DNA from 2 places in the Massilia sp. MP_M2 genome. Region 2 is predicted to be linked to the other one. Evidence: predicted binding sites of a transcription regulator. Region 2 holds the regulator's gene; the other holds the start of a gene.
The links. The regulator HrcA, encoded in region 2, represses chaperone genes, less so after heat shock. The targets are predictions, from matches to a motif close to TTAGCACTCNNNNNNNNNGAGTGCTAA.
Positions count from the first base shown of each region.

Region 1: the regulator HrcA is predicted to act here: its motif matches at 3,915-3,941, upstream of rpoH (RNA polymerase sigma factor RpoH).

Region 1 covers NZ_JBCHJF010000001.1:815,500-821,015, reverse strand. The annotation lists gene RCH14_RS03665 (hypothetical protein) at 1-1,156, shown strand, start outside; gene RCH14_RS03660 (hypothetical protein) at 1,123-1,650, shown strand; gene yghU (glutathione-dependent disulfide-bond oxidoreductase) at 1,709-2,551, opposite strand; gene rpoH (RNA polymerase sigma factor RpoH) at 2,889-3,779, opposite strand; gene ftsX (permease-like cell division protein FtsX) at 4,367-5,287, opposite strand; gene RCH14_RS03640 (ATP-binding cassette domain-containing protein) at 5,284-5,516, opposite strand, start outside.
Region 2 covers NZ_JBCHJF010000004.1:378,316-383,831, reverse strand. The annotation lists gene RCH14_RS12025 (hypothetical protein) at 1-342, opposite strand, end outside; gene RCH14_RS12020 (HAD family hydrolase) at 575-1,348, shown strand; gene hrcA (heat-inducible transcriptional repressor HrcA) at 1,441-2,457, shown strand; gene fur (ferric iron uptake transcriptional regulator) at 2,538-2,969, opposite strand; gene RCH14_RS12005 (outer membrane protein assembly factor BamE) at 3,049-3,660, shown strand; gene dapB (4-hydroxy-tetrahydrodipicolinate reductase) at 3,669-4,478, shown strand; gene RCH14_RS11995 (barstar family protein) at 4,480-4,806, shown strand; gene leuS (leucine--tRNA ligase) at 4,937-5,516, shown strand, end outside.

The DNA of each region.
Region 1 (5,516 bases), on a different contig from region 2:
GCCGCCCAAGTCGAGCGGCTTGCCGGGCGCCAGCCTCAACCCGACCGAGCAGTGCCTCGTCATTTACGATACGCAGCTGACCATTTGCGTGGCCAGCGCCGGTTCCGGCGGTTCGCTCGATTTGGGGGTGTCCGCGCCGGTCGCGTTGTACCACGAGTTTTCCCACGCCTTTCGCATCGTCAACAACACCTTGCTGGCCCTGACCGGCACCTGCGATCCGTCCTCACCCGAAGAACGCGCCGCCATCATCGACGAAAACGATCTGCGCACCGATCTGGCCAACCGGCAGGGCGCCAGCGCCACGCTGCGCGACCCCGGCAACCATTGCGGCAAGACCGATTCGGACTGCGAAAGCTGCTGCATCATCGCCACGCTGGTGTCCAGGTCGCCCGTGTCGCGGCAAGTGCAGATGCTGCGCTGCGCGCGCGACCACTTCGTGCGCGGGACCGAGGTCGGGCATGCGTTCTTCGACCATTTTTTCCGCGACTACTACGCGTTTTCACCACAGGCCTGCACGCTCATGGCGGGCGACCAGTCGTTGCGACGTCAGCTGCTCGACGGCTTCGTTGAACCCTTGCTCGACTTCTGGAACATCATGGTCGCGCGGGGCCGCCGCGTGATGAGCAGCACGCAGCTGGGCACCGCATTCATTGCGCTGCACCCCGATCGCCTTCACGCCGAGCGGCGCCACGCAGCCTTGCTGGGTACCAGCGCCTATTGGGAAAGCGCAGACGGACAATCCACCGAGACGCCGGCGCAGTTGATGGCATTGCTGCGCGAGCGTGCCTGGCCCAGCCCCTACATGCAGTGGGCACTGGTCGCGCCGGTCAGACTGATGCACGCGCTGCTGACCCGGTATCTGGCCGGCGCCGACGCCCCGGCGATCGGCCGCGCTTTCACCGAAGCGCTCGATGCATGGGCGCCCGAAGTGCCGATCTGCACATTATGGGCGGCGCTACCGGCCGCGCAGGTGCGGCGCGAGCTGGCGTTCTGCGAACGCGCGCTGCTACAGACGACAAAGAGTAAAACCCGCTTCCGGCAACGATTGGGCGAGCGGTTTTGCGATATCACGGCCGTGGCCGGCGTACTGGGCCAATCGCAGGCAATCGACAAGGGGGATACATGGCGAACAACGACAGCAAATCCGACGAGCTGAGCGCATCCATCCAGTCGGTGGCCCCGCTGGATGCGCGCCTGCAGGTCGTCGTGCGGCTGCAGAACAAGGCTGCGCGCGCGCTGCATTATGTGGCCGACGTGCGCGCCACGCGCTACGACCCGGCCACGCGCACCCTGACACTGGCGCTGTCCGACGAAGGCCGCGAAGTCATCCCGGGCCTGGCGGGCAGATTACCCTTGTTTCGCCATGTCGATCCGGGCAGCGAAGCCGAAATTCACCTGAGCGTCCCCGACAAGATCGTCAAGCTGTCGCGCTCCGCCGGGTCTGTCGAATCTGGCGAGCTGGCGTTCGAGACACAGCAATTATCCGACGTCCGGGAAGTCGTGGTCGAAGTGGCGTGGGCCGACGTGCCGTATTACCACGACACGCGGGCAAGCTCGCTCCAAGATGCACGCCTGCCTGCCGCCCGCTGGGAACAGCACAAGGCGCGCGCGACGAAGCGTCAGGACAAGAAACGGCCGCCCAAAGCATGACGCAGGCCTTGCTCAGTCGCGGGGCGTTGTGCAGCGGCGCATGCCCAGGCACGTGCGATCAGTCGAGATCAGCAGCGCTGTGGCGTTCCAGTACCTGGTCTTCTGCCGGCCCGAACGACCGGTTGACCTTGCGCCCACGCACCACGGCCGGGCGCGCAGCGATCGCATCGGCCCAGCGCTTGACGTGCTTGTACTCGTGCACCGACAGGAACGTGGCGGCGTCGTACAGCTGACCGAGCACCATGCCGCCATACCACGGCCAGATGGCCATGTCGGCGATCGTGTAGTCGTCGCCGGCCATGTAGCGGTTGTCGGCCAGATGGCGGTCGAGTACGTCGAGCTGGCGCTTGGTTTCCATCGCGTAGCGGTCAATCGGGTACTGCAGTTTTTCGGGCGCATACGCATAGAAGTGGCCGAAGCCGCCGCCCATGAATGGCGCCGAGCCCATCTGCCAGAACAGCCAGTTCATCGTCTCGGTACGTGCCACGCCATCCTTCGGCAGGAAAGCGCCGAATTTTTCGGCCAGGTACACCAGGATGGCACCTGATTCGAACACGCGCACGGGCTCGGCACCGCTGCGGTCGACCAGGGCGGGAATCTTCGAATTGGGGTTGGCGTCGACAAAGCCGCTCGAAAACTGCATGCCATCGTTAATGCGGATCAGCCAGGCATCGTACTCGGCGCCCGCATGGCCGGCGGCCAGCAGTTCCTCGAGCATGATCGAGACCTTCACGCCATTGGGCGTGGCCAGCGAATACAGTTGCAGCGGGTGCTCGCCTACCGGCAGCGCCCCCTCGTGGGTCGATCCGGCGACGGGGCGATTGATACTGGCAAAGGCGCCGCCCGGCGTAGCAGGCGGGGTCCAGACGGTTGGCGGGACATACGGCGTTGAATCAGGCATGGCTTTTCCTTGAGCTGACGTGTCAGAAGGGCCATTCTAGCCAATGGGCCGCAAACGTGTTGGCGGCTGCTTTAATGGGCTGGGGCCGCGAGCCTGTGCGTTCGTTCAGCGTGCGTAGATGCCGCAAAAAAGCCGTAGGGTGGACGTGGCCGGCGAGGCGGCTATGCCGTCCACGCGTTCAAATTACTCCGGTTTCGTGGCGGCCACATTTTGTTGAACGCGTGGACGGGCAACCCGTCCACCCTACAGCTAAAAATCCACAGAAGCGCCATTGCAAAAAACCAAACCGCATAAAAAAACCCCGCCAAGGCGGGGTTCCAGAGAGAGCAGGGCGGCTTTAAACAAACGCCGTCAGCGTACCCTTCATTTTCTTCAGGGCAGCCGATTCGATCTGGCGAATCCGCTCGGCCGACACGCTGAATTCTTCTGCCAGCGTGTGCAGCGTGGCGCCCGAACCGTCGTCGTTGGCCAGCCAGCGCGCTTCGATGATGCGGCGCGAACGCGGATCGAGCTTGCCGAGCGCCGATTCCAGGCCTTCGGACTGCAGACGTGTGACCTGCTGCGCTTCGAGTACCTTGGTCGGTTCTTGCTGCTCCGACGACAGGTAGGCGATCGGCGAGAACTTGTCGTCTTCGTCGTCGGTTGGCGACTCGAGCGCGATGTCGCGGCCCGACAGACGGGTTTCCATCTCGATCACTTCTTCGCGCTTGACGCCCAGCAGCTTGGCCAGATCGTCGACCTGGCCCGGCGACATCGCGTCCAGACCGGTCTTGTTGCTGCGCAGGTTGAAGAACAGCTTGCGCTGCGCCTTGGTCGTCGCGACCTTCACCAGGCGCCAGTTCTTGAGAATGTACTCATGCATCTCGGCCTTGATCCAGTGCATTGCGTACGACACCAGGCGCACGCCCTGGTTCGGGTCGAAACGCTTGACTGCCTTCATCAGGCCGATATTGCCTTCCTGGATCAGGTCGGCGTGTGGAAGGCCATAGCCCAGATAGCCACGCGCGATCGACACCACCAGGCGCAGGTGCGACAGCACCATCTTTTGCGCTGCGTCGAGATCGTTATCGTCGCGCAGCCGCTTTGCCAGCGACATCTCTTCTTCGTGCGTCAGCATCGGCAGGCGGTTCACCGCCGAGATGTACGCATCGATATTGCCGAGATTGCCGGTGAAACCTAGTCCCAGAGCACGATTGCTGGTCGGGACCAATGCGGATTGTGCGGACATGTTTATTTCCCTTTTAATAATCTTACTGCATCCTGATGGGCCTCGGCCTCATGCCGGTGACGCCATCACGAAGCGCATGTCGCTTCGTGTTAAGCGGATACTTTTTCTTGAAATTCGATTGCCTTGGACCATATATTAGCACTCCCCCAAATAGAGTGCCAGAACGTGGCCAGAACTTAAGACTGTCCAAAGTATTGCCCATGGGAATTAATTCCGCAAGCAATCCATTCTGGAACATCAGTCGGCTAGTCACTTGATTCAGCCCACGGTTGAGCCGATAAACGGGGGAAATCGCGGATAGGTTCAGAGTAAGGCGTGCTGGAGAACCGCTCTGTTGACTAACGCACGTACGCCTGGGAAGGTCTGTAGGAGTTCTACGCAAGACAGCGTAGGGAAGTGCGAAGTGACCGTAGGAGCATCGGCGCGCGGCGGCGCATGTTGATGGCCAGGTAATCGGGGAGGCAGCGCAACGGTCGCCTCGCCCTGCTCTAAAGGTGGTGCCACGTGGGGTTTTTTCAATACCCTGGGCCCATCTTTTTTATTCAGCAATATTGTAGGAGTGCCGCTGCCGGCACCCCTGCAGTCCCTCAGCGCATGCGTGCCAGGTGACGACGGACCGACAGCAGGGCGCCAACCAGGCCCAGTCCGGCACTGACCGCCAGCAAGCCGGCAATGGCCAGCCCGCCCAGCGGCGCCAGCTGGAATTGCGAGCCGTACAGCCGTGCAAATTCAGCGATGGCGCCATTGAGTGGGTGCAGCGCCAGCGCCACCACGCCCAGCGCCACGCCGCCCGCGCACAGGCCGAGCAGGGCGCCGGTGTAGAAGAACGGGCGGTGAATGAAATCGTTGGTGGCGCCGAGCAGTTGCGAGACGGAGATTTCTTCCTTCTGCGTCAGCACTTGCAGGCGGATGGTATTGAACACCACGGCGATGACGACAATACCGAGCGTGCCGGCCAGCAGCAACAGGGCCAGGCGCAGGATGCCGAGCAGCGCGGCCAGGCGCTTGACCCAGGCAGAGTCGACCTGCACCGTCTCGACGCCCGGCAGGGCACGCAGGCGCTCGGTGATGGCGTCAACCTGCGCCGCGGCGCCTGCGTTGGCGAAGCCGTCCAGTTTCATCACGTAACTGTCCGGCAGCGGATTCTCGCCCAGCGTTTCCAGCACGCCGCCCAGGCTGCTGCGTTCCTTGAGCGACTCCAGGGCTTCTTCGCGCGGCACGAACGTGACCTCGCCCTTGCCTTGCGCCACGATCTGGCGAATCTGCGGCAGCAACGCCTGTGCATCGGGGCGGCTGACATCCTCGCCCATGAACAGGCTGATCTCGGGGTCGACCGATAACTGCTCGGACAGCGGCCGTACATTGTCGAGCAAGGTGAGGCCCGCGAACGGCAGCGTGAGCGCCAGCGCGACGACGAGCACGTTGAACAGGAAGCTGCCGGGCGACTTGCGCACGGTCGACAGCGCGGCCACCAGGGCGAAACGGTGCTGGCGCAACCACGGGCTCATGCTGCACCTCCGACCAGTTGGCCATTTTCGAGCCGGATGACGCGCTCGGCGCGCTCCAGCACGTAATCGTCGTGGGTCGAGATCACGCAGGTGACGCCGACCGCATGGAACGAGCGCAGCGCATCGAGCACCTTGTCGGCCGCGACGCGGTCGAGGTTGGCGGTGGGTTCGTCGGCCAGGATGATCTGCGGCCGGTTGACGATCGCGCGCGCCACGGCCACGCGCTGCT
Region 2 (5,516 bases):
GCAAGCGATCTGGATCGTCGTGACGTCGAAGCCTGCACGGCCCTTGTTCTGAGCCAGCCGGCACGTCGACGCATCGACATTGGTCGGCGTGCTCTTGATCTGCACATCATACTTGTCATCGGACGAGATGCGATTCGGGAAGAGGAACTGGGTCACGCCCGTACCGTTAGCCGGCACTGGGACTTCATAGTCAGAGCCGCCGTTATTGGTCAGGACCATGCCCGGCTTGGTCACGCCGGTAATCGTACCAGCCAGCAGCAGTTGGCCATCGCCGCCACCGCAAGCAGTCAACACGACCGCGCATGCCAGCGCTGCGCTTGCGCACAGGTAGGAACTCTTCATATATTCTCCAAAAAATCTAGCGGGAAAGCGCAGGCTGCGCGGTTGGAATTAAAAATCGCTCAACATTTTAGTTCATTTATTAGGCAACCGGTCCATTTGCGTCCCATTTCCATGTGTATCAGGTTGTAAGCACAATGTCACATAAGCAACGCGCCGACCGTGCGGTTTGCTTTTGGCGGCCTGCATCGCTATGCTGGCGTAGCGTTTTTTCATGCCTGTTCCCTGGAAGCCGATGACCCGCCGCCCCTGGCCCAAAGCCGTACTGTTCGACCTCGACGATACCCTGTGGCCAATCGTGCCCGTGATCCGGGCTGCCGAAACCATTCTATATACGTGGCTGCAGCAGCATGCACCGCGCGTGGCGGCCCGGTTCACGATCGACAGTCTGCGTCAGGCGCGCCTGGAATTGCTGGCACGCCAGCCCGAGTACGCCATCGACCTGAGCGCACTGCGCCACGCCGGTCTGGTCGCCGCGTTCGGGCAGGCAGGCGAGGATGTGGCACGGGTGGACGAGGCCATGGTCCTCTTCGTCGCCGCGCGCAATGCCGTGACGCTGTATGACGATGTGGCGCCGGGCCTGGCGCGGCTTCGGCAGCGAACTCTGCTCGGCTCGGTCACGAACGGCGTGGCCGATCTGGCCACGATCGGCCTGGCCGACCAGTTCCAGGCATCGGTGGCGGCGCGCGACTTTGGCCGCGCCAAGCCCGACCCGGGGATTTTTTTGGCCGGCTGCGCTGCGCTGGGCGTGCAGCCGGCCGACACCCTGTATGTGGGCGACGACCTGCTGCTCGATGTCCAGGGCGCCCAGCAGGCGGGCTTGCGCGCCGCCTGGATGAACCGCAGCGGCAAGGTCAATGAGCTGGCCGACCAGGTGCGGCCCGATGTCGAGGTGGACAGCATCGATGCGCTGCTCGCCTGGCTCGATGCCACACACGAGCCCCCACATAAGCCGCCACAGGAGCCGCCGCACGAGTTGCCACACGGATCCGCGCCGATGCGCGTATAACACTGGGATCGGTCAGCAACCCTTGCGCTGCCGTGCCGCGCCCCAATTTGATTCTCACCGCAGCACCACAGAAAAAGACGTTTCCCGGAACCATGCAACTCGATCACCGTGCCCAAACCCTGCTCAAAGCGCTCGTCGAACGCTATATTGCCGACGGCCAGCCGGTCGGCTCGCGCGCGCTGTCCAAGCTGTCGGGCCTGGAATTGTCGCCCGCGACGATCCGCAACATCATGGCCGACCTCGAGGACATGGGCTTTGTCGCCAGTCCGCATACATCAGCCGGCCGGATTCCGACGCCGCGCGGCTATCGCGTGTTTGTCGATACCCTGTTGACCGTCAAGCAACTCGATGAAACAACGGTCGGCGCCGAGCGCATGCGCCTGCCGCTGCAGCATCCGCAAAAGCTGATCGCCAACGCGGCGCAGATGCTCTCGTCGCTGTCGCAATTTGCCGGCGTGGTGCAAAGTCCGCGCCGCGAATCAGTGTTCCAGCAGATCGAATTTTTGCGTCTGTCCGAAAAGCGCATCCTGCTCGTGATCGTCGATCCGCGCGGCGATGTGCAGAACCGCCTGCTCTTGACCGATGTCGACTACACGCCGACGCAATTATCGCAATCGGCCAATTACCTGAACCAGAATTTTGCCGGCCAGTCGTTCGACGGCGTGCGCCAACGCCTGAGCGGCGAATTGCGCCAGCTGAGCAACGACATGGGGCGCCTGATGCATGCTGCGGTCGAGGCGGGCAGCGAGGCCATGGCCGACAGCGACGACGTGGTCATTTCCGGCGAACGCAACCTGCTGTCGGTGACCGACCTGTCGTCGAATATGAGTTCGCTGCGCCAGATGTTCGAAATGTTTGAGCAAAAGACCGGCCTGATGCAATTGCTCGACATGTCGAGCAAGGCCGGCGGGGTGCAGATCTTTATCGGCGGCGAATCGAACCTGGTGCCGATGGACGAGATGAGCGTGGTCACCGCGCCGTACGCCGTCGATGGCCGCATCGTCGGCACCTTGGGCGTCATCGGCCCCACGCGAATGGCGTACGAGCGGGTCATTCCCATCGTCGACATCACCGCCAAGCTGCTGTCGAACGCGCTCAGCCAGCCGTAAGGTCGCTAGACGCAAAAAAGGGCGCACGGGAAATTCCGGTGCGCCCTTTTTGTCGTGCAGCCTTGCCGGCCGCAGATGACTTAACTGGTCTTGCGCGCTGCCTGGCACTGCGGGCAACTGCCGTAGATCGCCAGCGCGTGGTCGACGATCGTGTAGCCATGGGTTTGGGCAATCATCTTCTGGCGGTGCTCGATTTCTTCGTCGTAGAACTCTTCGACCCGGCCGCAGGTGACGCACACGAGGTGGTCGTGGTGCGAGCCGGCATTGAGTTCGTAGATGGCCTTGCCGGTTTCGAAGTGGTTACGGTTGAGCAGGCCGGCCTGCTCGAATTGCGTCAGGACGCGGTAGACAGTGGCCAGGCCAACGTCCATATTCTCGGCCAACAAGATCTTGTAGACATCTTCGGCGGTGAGGTGACGCACGGCGCTGTTCTGGAAGATTTCCAGGATTTTCAGGCGCGGGAGCGTGGCCTTCAGGCCGCTTGCCTTCAGGTCGGTCGGATTGTTACTCATGTTTGTTACTCGCATATTGGCGGAGTGCTTTATGATATAGCGTTTTGAAAGCTCCCGCTCGAACGATTTGAGGTTACCTATGCGCGTCAAACAAGCCGTATCCCATCGATTTTCCGCCAAGGCGGTGCTGGCGGCAGGGCTCGTCTGCACGCTGACGCTGTCGGGCTGCGCATCCTGGCGCAACCAGACCCGTGCGGCGCCACCGGTGGCAACGGACGCTGCGGCCACTGCCGCCGATGCCGACAAGTCGGCCGCCATCGCCAATGCCGGCGCGCAGACGGTGCAGGCCTCGCGCCTGCAAAAGTTCCTGTGGATCTTCTCGCCTTACCGTCCGGACATTCAGCAGGGTAACTTCGTCTCGCAAGAGATGCTGAACCAGCTGAAGGCCGGCCAGACGCGCGACCAGGTGCGCTTCCTGCTCGGCTCGCCTCTGCTGCTCGATGCCTTCCATGCCGACCGCTGGGATTACCCGTTCTACCTGGCCCGTGGCAATGGCGAACTGACCACCAGCCGCGTCACCGTGTTCTTCAAGGATGACGTGGTCGAGCGTTTCGAAGGCGGCAACCTGCCAAGCGAGCGCGACTACATCGACCGTATCGCGGGCCCTGCCAAAGTGCCTGAAAAGAAAGACAAGCCGGAAAGCCGTCCGGTCGCACCGATTACGGTGACCGCCCCGGCAACCCAGCAGTAAGGATTGCCATGACGATGTTGAATATCGCCGTAGCCGGCGCCAGCGGCCGCATGGGCCGCATGCTGATCGAAGCCATCCAGTACGCACCCGACGCCCGCCTGGCCGGCGCCCTCGACATGCCCGGTTCGCCGTTCATCGGTCAGGATGCCGGCGCCTTCGGGGGCTTTCTCACCGGCGTGATGATCGAAGACAGCATCAAGCACGGCCTGCACAATGCCGACGTACTGATCGACTTTACCCGCCCCGAAGGCACGCTGGCGCACCTCGCTTACTGCGCTGCCAACGGCAAGCAGATGGTGATCGGCACCACCGGTTTCGATGAGGCCGGCAAGGCCGAGATCGCCGCCGCCGCCGGGAAGGTCGGGCTCGTGTTCGCGCCGAACATGAGCGTGGGCGTGAACGTCACGCTCAAGCTGCTCGAAATGGCCGCAAAAAGTTTCGCCGAAGGCTACGACATCGAAATCGTCGAAGCGCATCACCGGCACAAGGTCGATGCACCATCGGGCACCGCGCTCAAGATGGGCGAAGTCATTGCCGACGCCATCGGCCGCGACCTCAAGGAATGCGCCGTGTACGGCCGCGAAGGCGTCACCGGCGAGCGCGATCCATCGACGATCGGCTTTGCCACCGTGCGCGGCGGCGACGTCGTGGGCGACCATACCGTCATGTTCCTGGGCACGGGCGAGCGCATCGAGATCAGCCACAAATCCAGCAGCCGCGTCACTTACGCACATGGCGCGCTGCGCGCCGCGCGCTTCCTGGCAGACAAATCCCACGGCCTGTACGACATGCAGGACGTGCTGGGCTTGAAAGCCTGATATGGCCGTTACAGAACTGAACGGCGCGGCAATCGTCGACGAAGCGTCGTTTCATGCGCAAAGCCGGGCTGCATTCGGTTTCCCGGCGTCGTATGCGAACAGCATCGACGCCTGGGTCGATTGCCTGAGCTACCTGCGCGACGACGAAAACATGACCCGCTTCCAGCTGGCGCCAGACGAAGTGCTCGAGGTCGTGATCCTCGACGCCGCCGCCATGAAGGCGGCCACGCCGGATCTGTTTGACGAGCTGGCCTTTTGTATCGGCGGCATCAACGAGCGCTACGAGGATTATGGCGAGACGCCGGCACTGAAACTCGTGCTGCGCTGAATTGCCCGGGGCAGCGTTCAGCGAGCGCTGCCTTACTGCACCATCCCTGCCTGCACCGCGCCGCGCCGTAGTGCAAAATCAACAGGTTATAATGACCGGTCCCATCTCCCACATTACGTCTGCAGAAATCATGCAAGAAAAATATAGTCCAGCCGAAGTCGAACAGGCCGCCCAGGCCTACTGGAAATCGATCGACGCCTATAAAGCCGTCGAACACGATCCGCGTTTCCCGAAGGGCAAGTATTACGCCTGCTCGATGCTGCCTTACCCATCGGGCAAGCTGCACATGGGCCACGTGCGCAACTATACGATCAACGACGTGATGTACCGCTACCTGCGGATGAATGGCTACAACGTGTTGATGCCGATGGGTTGGGATGCATTCGGCATGCCGGCGGAAAACGCGGCGATGGCCAACAACGTGCCGCCGGCCGAATGGACCTACTCGAACATCGCCCACATGCGTGGCCAGATGGAGTCGATGGGCCTGGCGATCGACTGGTCGCGCGAGATGACCGCCTGCAAGCCGGACTATTACAAGTGGAACCAGTGGATGTTCCTCAAGATGCTCGAAAAGGGCATCATCTACCAGAAGACGGGCACCGTGAACTGGGACCCGGTCGACCAGACCGTGCTGGCCAACGAGCAGGTTGTCGATGGCCGCGGCTGGCGTTCGGGCGCGCTGATCGAAAAGCGCGAAATCCCGATGT